Regions from separate parts of the Asticcacaulis sp. P2_B1 genome, predicted to be linked through region 2. Evidence: predicted binding sites of a transcription regulator. Region 2 holds the regulator's gene; each other region holds the start of a gene.
The links. Region 2 encodes LexA, which represses DNA repair genes until DNA is damaged. Its sites were predicted from a motif close to ATGTTCNCNANNTGTTCT; they were not measured.
Positions count from the first base shown of each region.

Region 1 (2,203 bases), on a different contig from region 2:
CAACTGGGCATTGCCGACATTGCGGGCATAGTCGACGCTGAAGACGCCGTTGCGGGTATCGGACTGCGAGGCGGTGATGTAATCCGGCGTGGCGTCGGTGGGCAGGACCAGGGTCGAGATGGTGTGGCTCTTGTTGTCGCCGGCGGCCGAACTGACGCGCAGGTCGACCTTGAGGGTCTCGGCCGGCTGATCGCCCTTGTGGTCCCAGCGGATGTCGGCGGAGTTGTCGTTGCGGACGGATGAACCGTCGACCTTTTGCGTATAGTCGCCGAAGATCGAGCTGTCATAGTTTTCGCTGGAATGATTTTCCGACTCGCGGTGGGCGTAGCCGAACTGGCCGCTGACGCTGTCATTATCGTTGATGGTGTAGTCGATGCCGCCGGTAACCTGGCCGCTGTCATTGCTGCTGTCGGAATCGCTGTCCTGGACGGTATGGCTGGTGCCGCCGCCTGAAAGCGGGTGATCGACGGTGGAATGGCCGCGGCCGTTTCGGACGTCGTGACGGAAGTTCATGGCGCCAGACAATGTCATCTTGCCGGAATTGCGCGCGACCGACAGCGAACCGTTATAGCGGCCTTCCGAGCCGATATTTGCGATGGCAGCGCCCGACGTACCCGGGCGGCGGTTCTTTTTCATGACCAGGTTGATGATGCCGCCGGTGCCTTCGGAGCCGAACTGGGCGCCGGGATTGGTCATGACCTCGACCGAGTCGATGTCGCCCGACGACATGGATTGCAGGGTGGCGGCGCGGTTGTCGCCCTGCATCATGGCCGAGGGCTTGCCGTCGATCATGACCTGGACATTGGAGTTGCCGCGCAGGGTGACGCTGCCGTTCGGATCGACATTGACCGACGGCACCTTGTTGAGGGCGTCGGAAGCGGTACCCGAGGCGCTGTCGATGTTCTGGGTGTTGTCATAGACCTGGCGGTCGATGCGGTTCTGGTTCTTCTTGCCCTGGACGGTGACGGTCGTGGTCGTCTTGTCGTCGCTCGACGTTGTCGAGTCCTGGCTTTGCGTTGTGGAAGTCGTGGTTTGCGTCGTTTGGGTTTGCGCCTGAGTCGTTTGCGGCGTTGTCGTCTGCGCCGTTGTTGTTTGGGCTTGGGCAGCGCCGGCGCCGATCAGGCCCAGCAGCATCAGGCCGTAAATGCCGGTCATGGCCTGAGTGCGGCCGTTAGGAAATTTCATCGTTGTGACTGCCTTAAAGGTAGGACTTGGGAAGGTAGAATTTGGGAAAAACGTAAAACAGGTGCGTGGCGCATTATCCACAGTGGTCAGGCTTAGCAAGAGGCCACGCGGTAGCTCTTGCCCTATTGTCTGAGAATTCGCCCGAGTGCGTCCTTTGCGACGCACGCAGACTCATCTTGACTCTGAGGAAATTTGGGAACAAAAAGAGAACATCTACTTTATTCAGGATGTGAAAACCCCCGCCCGTGTCATGCCCGTCTTGCCTCATACCCCCCTTAACGAACTGCGTGCGCGAATCCGTCGCCTCGAAAGCGACAGCGGACACAGTCATGGCGTTTTGCCGTTCGGTGTGGCCGAAATAGACCACCATCTGCCCGATGGCGGCCTGGCATTGGGCGCGTTGCACGAAATGGCGGGCAGTGGTCAGGGTACGGTCGACGGCGCCGCGGCGGCCCTGTTCGCCGCCGGCATCGCCGCCAGAACGCCGGGTCAGGTGTTGTGGTGCGTGTCGCGGCCCGACCTGTTCGCCCCGGCCCTGACCCAGGCGGGACTGACGCCCGACCGGATTATCTATGTCGAGGCCGGGGACGACGCCGGCGTGCTGGCCTGTTTCGAGGAAGGTTTGCGCCACGGCAGTCTGGGCGCCGTGGTGGCCGAGGTGGCGAAACTGTCGATGACGGCGTCGCGGCGGCTGCAATTGGCGGCGGAAAGCGGGGGGACGCTCGGTTTGGCGGTCCGGCGATGGCGGCGCGAAAAGGACGCGCGCGATTTCGGCGAACCGACCGCCGCGGTGACACGATGGCGGGTCGGCGCCCTGCCCTCCGCGCCCTTGCCGGTGGAGGGTGTCGGGCCGGCAAGATGGAAGTTGGAACTGCTGCGTTGCCGCGGCGGTGAACGTGCAGAATTTCACGTGGAGTACAGATATGAGGGTCACATCGCTCTATTTTCCGACTTGGGCGACGGATCGTTTGCGCCGAAGCGACGCCTCGCTTCCTGACGCGCCCTTGGTCCTGGTCGG
Region 1 is NZ_JBFUDD010000004.1:208,036-210,238, forward strand. Features, by position in the region: gene AC1DX3_RS12875 (TonB-dependent receptor plug domain-containing protein) at 1-1,185, opposite strand, end outside; gene AC1DX3_RS12880 (ImuA family protein) at 1,436-2,182, shown strand; gene AC1DX3_RS12885 (DUF6504 family protein) at 2,109-2,203, shown strand, end outside.
Region 1: AC1DX3_RS12880 (ImuA family protein) is a predicted target of LexA. The motif match lies at 1,381-1,398, and genes of this name have one in related genera.

Region 2 (2,203 bases):
GGCGATGATTGACGATACCCTGGCCAACGAGTTGATCGATGCTGCCCATCACTACGGGATGGATGCCCTCGTTGAGGTGCACAATGCCGAAGAGATGGAACGCGCCCTTCGCCTGACATCCAAACTGATCGGCATAAATAACCGAAATCTCAGGGATTTTCACGTCGATTTGAAAGTTACCGAAGACCTGTCCGGCATGGTGTCATCGGACCACGTATTGGTGGCCGAAAGTGGCATCTTCACCCCGCTTGACGTGGCGCGGCTGGCCAAAACCGGCGCTACAGCCATGCTGGTCGGGGAAAGCCTTATGCGCCAAGGCGACGTCACGGATGCGACAAAAAAACTTCTGACGTTAGCTTGACATTAACGGGAACACATATAGAACATCGAGCCTAGGTTCATGACTTGTTCCGCAAGTGGGCGGTGCAAGCGGTGCGATATAGGTGCTCCCATGTTGACGACCAAACAACGCGAACTTTTGATGTTCATTCATGAACGCATCAAAGAAGGCGGCGTCTCGCCCTCTTTCGATGAAATGAAGGAAGCGTTAGACTTGGCGTCCAAATCCGGCATTCACCGGCTGATTACGGCCCTTGAAGAGCGCGGCTTTATCCGCCGCCTCGCTCACCGCGCCCGCGCTCTTGAGGTCATTAAATTGCCCGACCAAGCCACCACCTCGGCGCCGCCGAAGGGCCGTCAGGCCTTCGTGCCCCAGGTCGTCGAAGGCGCCCGCCCTGTCGAGACGCCCAAAGCTGCTAACGAAGATACCCGTGAATTGCCGTTGTTGGGCAAAATCGCGGCTGGCGTGCCGATCGAGGCCATGGGGCAGGAACGTGACCGTATGCGCATCCCGGAGTCGATGCTGGGTGCCGGCGAGCACTATATCCTCGAAATCGAAGGCGATTCGATGATCAATGCTGGCATTCTCAATGGCGACTATGTCGTCATCAAGAAGACGGATACGGCCCAGTCGGGCGAAATCGTGGTCGCCCTGGTCGACGGAGATACAGCGACCCTGAAGCGTCTGCGCAAGAAGGGAGCATCGATTGCCCTAGAAGCCGCCAATCCGGCCTACAAGACGCGCATCTACAATACCGACGAGGTCAGTGTTCAAGGCCGGTTGGTGGGGCTCGTCCGCCGTTACCACTAATAGCCAGCATCGCTGCCTTCTTCTTCCGACCGTGTTGACCAATAGCGTTTACCGCGTAACGGCTGGGACGCGCGGATAAGCCAGGTCTTGTCTCTCCGCGTCAATTCCAGCGCGCCCATGCGGTCGAAGTCACCTGAACTGATATGATTGACGCCCTGACAGACGGCTGGCCAGTCGCCGACCGGATTACGCATGACCACCAGGTCGCTGGATTGACAGAGTTGCAAAAGACGTTTGTCGTTCGGCGGTTTATTGCTGAACCAGAAGCCGACCCGGTATTTGGCCGTCGCCAAAGGCGCACAGCCATAGCCTTGGCAAACATAGCCCTCAGCATCGACGGGCGACAGGCCGTAATGATGCGTCCATTGCTCGAAACCATACTGTCGCACCTTCGGGCGCAGAACATAGGCGGTTGCACCGGTACGGACGGCCGCATTGCCGCCTTCGGAATCGATCCAGATATCCGGTGGCGCGACGCGCGGCCACCACATAATGCTGCTCGCGAGAAATAGCCCAAGCCAACGCCCCTTGCCGCGAACGAGGCAAATCCATATGAGCCCCAGAAAGGACAGCGGCAGGACATAGGCTGGCGCCGACGGCCAATTGATAACGGCATGAGGTAGGTGGGCAGTCAGATCTGCAATACGATCGATAAGCCACAAGCCGCCACCGGCAATACGCAGACACAGCCAGCCCAGGGGCGTCGCCGACAACACGGTACCCAGGGCGAGGAACGGCATGACGATAAAACTGGTGATTGGCGCCTCGAATAGATTGGACGCCAGACCGTAGACCGAGAAGCGATTGAAATAGGCGATAGCGAACGGCGTGGTGGCCAGGGTGGCAACAACGGATGCCACCAGCGACAACCACAGGCCATGCAGGCCTTTTTGGATGAAGCGCACCCAAGCTGGAACACTGAGTTCGCTGATGGCCGGCGTCATGGTCTCAGCCAGAGCCAAAAGTGCTGCGGTGGCGCTGAATGACATCTGGAACCCCGGTTGGACAACGGCCTCGGGCGTCAGGATAAGGACGACGATAGCGGCGATCGCC
Region 2 is NZ_JBFUDD010000001.1:187,589-189,791, reverse strand. Features, by position in the region: gene trpC (indole-3-glycerol phosphate synthase TrpC) at 1-361, shown strand, start outside; gene lexA (transcriptional repressor LexA) at 452-1,150, shown strand; gene AC1DX3_RS00860 (ComEC/Rec2 family competence protein) at 1,147-2,203, opposite strand, start outside.

Region 3 (2,203 bases), 450 kb from region 2:
CCCGGCGTTCCCGGCGCCTGGGCCGAAGGTTTAGGCGCCAGTCCGGACGACGGCACCGCCTGCAAGGCCGGTACATCGACCGCCTGGACTTCGTGCAGATTGAGATTGTTGACGTTCGACACCGCGTCTTCCGCCTTCTTTTTCAGGACGACAGGCGCCTCTTTCTTGACCTTGATATTGGGCACGGGCGCCGGCGCCGGAACCGGCACGGGTTGCGGCGGCGCGACGGGAGCCACGACCGGCACAGGCTTGTCCTGGGGTACGACAACGGCCGGCGCGGGCGTCGGCTGGATGACCGGTTGCGGTGCCGCTGCCTGGGGTGACGGCGCCGGTTCGGCCTGCTGTTGCTGGGGTTGCGGCTGTACCTCGGTTTCCGGCTTCGGCACGGGCTGCTCGATCGGCACGACCGGCGGCTCGGGTGGTGGTGGCGTCCACAGTTCGATCGGTATCGGCAGATCCTCCTCGACCATCTCGCGGACATTCCATTGATCGGAACGGGTATTGATCAGCATCCACAAAAAGCCAAGGTGCAGCAGGAGGACGATCACCACCGCGCCGGCCAGCCGCGCCCGTTTGTCCGTCGAGCGGGTCAACCGGTAACTGGCGTGCTCCATGGCGAGATTCATCTCGTCAAGGGCAACATACATCCGGTTGCGGTTGGTCGCCATAATACCCAGTCCTCAGTCGTTACGCCCCCGCGAAATCCTGATCCACAAACCCCTCACCACAGAATCTGGACGCTACTGTGTCCGCTTTGCCCACCCTTGTCAAAACAGTCTTGTCAAAACAGTCATATCAAAACAGTCCTGCTGACAAAACCTGGCCTTGAGCGCGCTACCGTCAAAAACCGATACCTATTGCGCTGCAAAATGATTAATGTTGCCAAAATGTTCTTGCGCGGGACTGGCAAATCGAGGCAAAGCGTCTATATAATCCCCTTTGCTATGTTTAAGGAAATGGCGCGTATGGCGAAGCACTTCGATCAGGATTTCATCAAGGTCCGCGGCGCCCGCGAACATAACCTGAAAGGCGTCGACGTCGATATCCCGCGCGGCCAACTGGTCGTCCTGACGGGGCTATCCGGCTCCGGCAAATCCTCGCTCGCCTTCGACACCATCTATGCCGAAGGCCAACGCCGTTACGTCGAATCCCTGTCGGCCTATGCCCGGCAATTCCTCGAACTGATGTCCAAGCCCGATGTCGACCTGATCGAAGGCCTGTCACCGGCTATTTCCATCGAACAAAAGACGACCTCGAAAAACCCTCGTTCGACCGTCGGCACGGTCACCGAAATCCACGACTATATGCGCCTGTTGTGGGCACGCGTCGGCGTCCCCTACTCGCCCGCCACCGGCCTGCCCATCGAATCCCAGACCATTTCGCAAATGGTCGACAAGATCATGGCCCTGCCCGAAGGCACCCGCCTGCTCTTGCTAGCGCCCTTCGTGCGCGGCCGCAAGGGCGAGTACCGCAAGGAAATCGCCGACCTGCAACGCCAGGGCTTCCAGCGCCTCAAGGTCAACGGCGAATACTATGCCATTGAAGACGCCCCGAAACTCGACAAGAAGTTCAAGCACGATATCGATGTCGTCATCGACCGCGTCGTCGTCAAAACGGGCCTGATGGCGCGCCTCGCCGACTCGCTCGAAACCGCCCTGCGCCTGGCCGACGGCCTTGCCATCGCCGAATTTGCCGATATCCCCGAGGGCGAGACTGAACCCAAACGCATCATCTTTTCGGAAAAATTCGCCTGTCCGGTCTCAGGCTTCACCATTGCTGAGATCGAACCGCGCCTCTTTTCCTTCAACAATCCCTTCGGCGCCTGCCCGGCCTGCGATGGCCTGGGCGTCAAACTGACCTTCGACCGCGACATCATCGTCCCCGATCCGAAACTGTCGCTCAAGGCCGGCGCTATCGCCCCGTGGTCGAAAGGCCCTTCGCCGCTCTACGCCCAGACCCTGCAAAGCCTGAGCCTTCATTACGGTTTCTCGATGGATGCCAAGTGGAGTGCCCTGACCGAGGACGTGCAAAACGTTATCCTGCAGGGCTCCGGCGCCCAGAAGATCAAGTTCACCTATGAAGACGGTTCGCGCCGCTACGACGTCACCAAGGTCTTCGAAGGCGTCATCCCGAACATGGAACGGCGCTGGCGCGAAACCGACTCGTCGTGGGTGCGCGAAGACCTGGCGCGTTATCAATCGGA
Region 3 is NZ_JBFUDD010000001.1:637,287-639,489, forward strand. Features, by position in the region: gene AC1DX3_RS02985 (hypothetical protein) at 1-668, opposite strand, end outside; gene uvrA (excinuclease ABC subunit UvrA) at 966-2,203, shown strand, end outside.
Region 3: uvrA (excinuclease ABC subunit UvrA) is a predicted target of LexA. The motif match lies at 877-894, and genes of this name have one in related genera.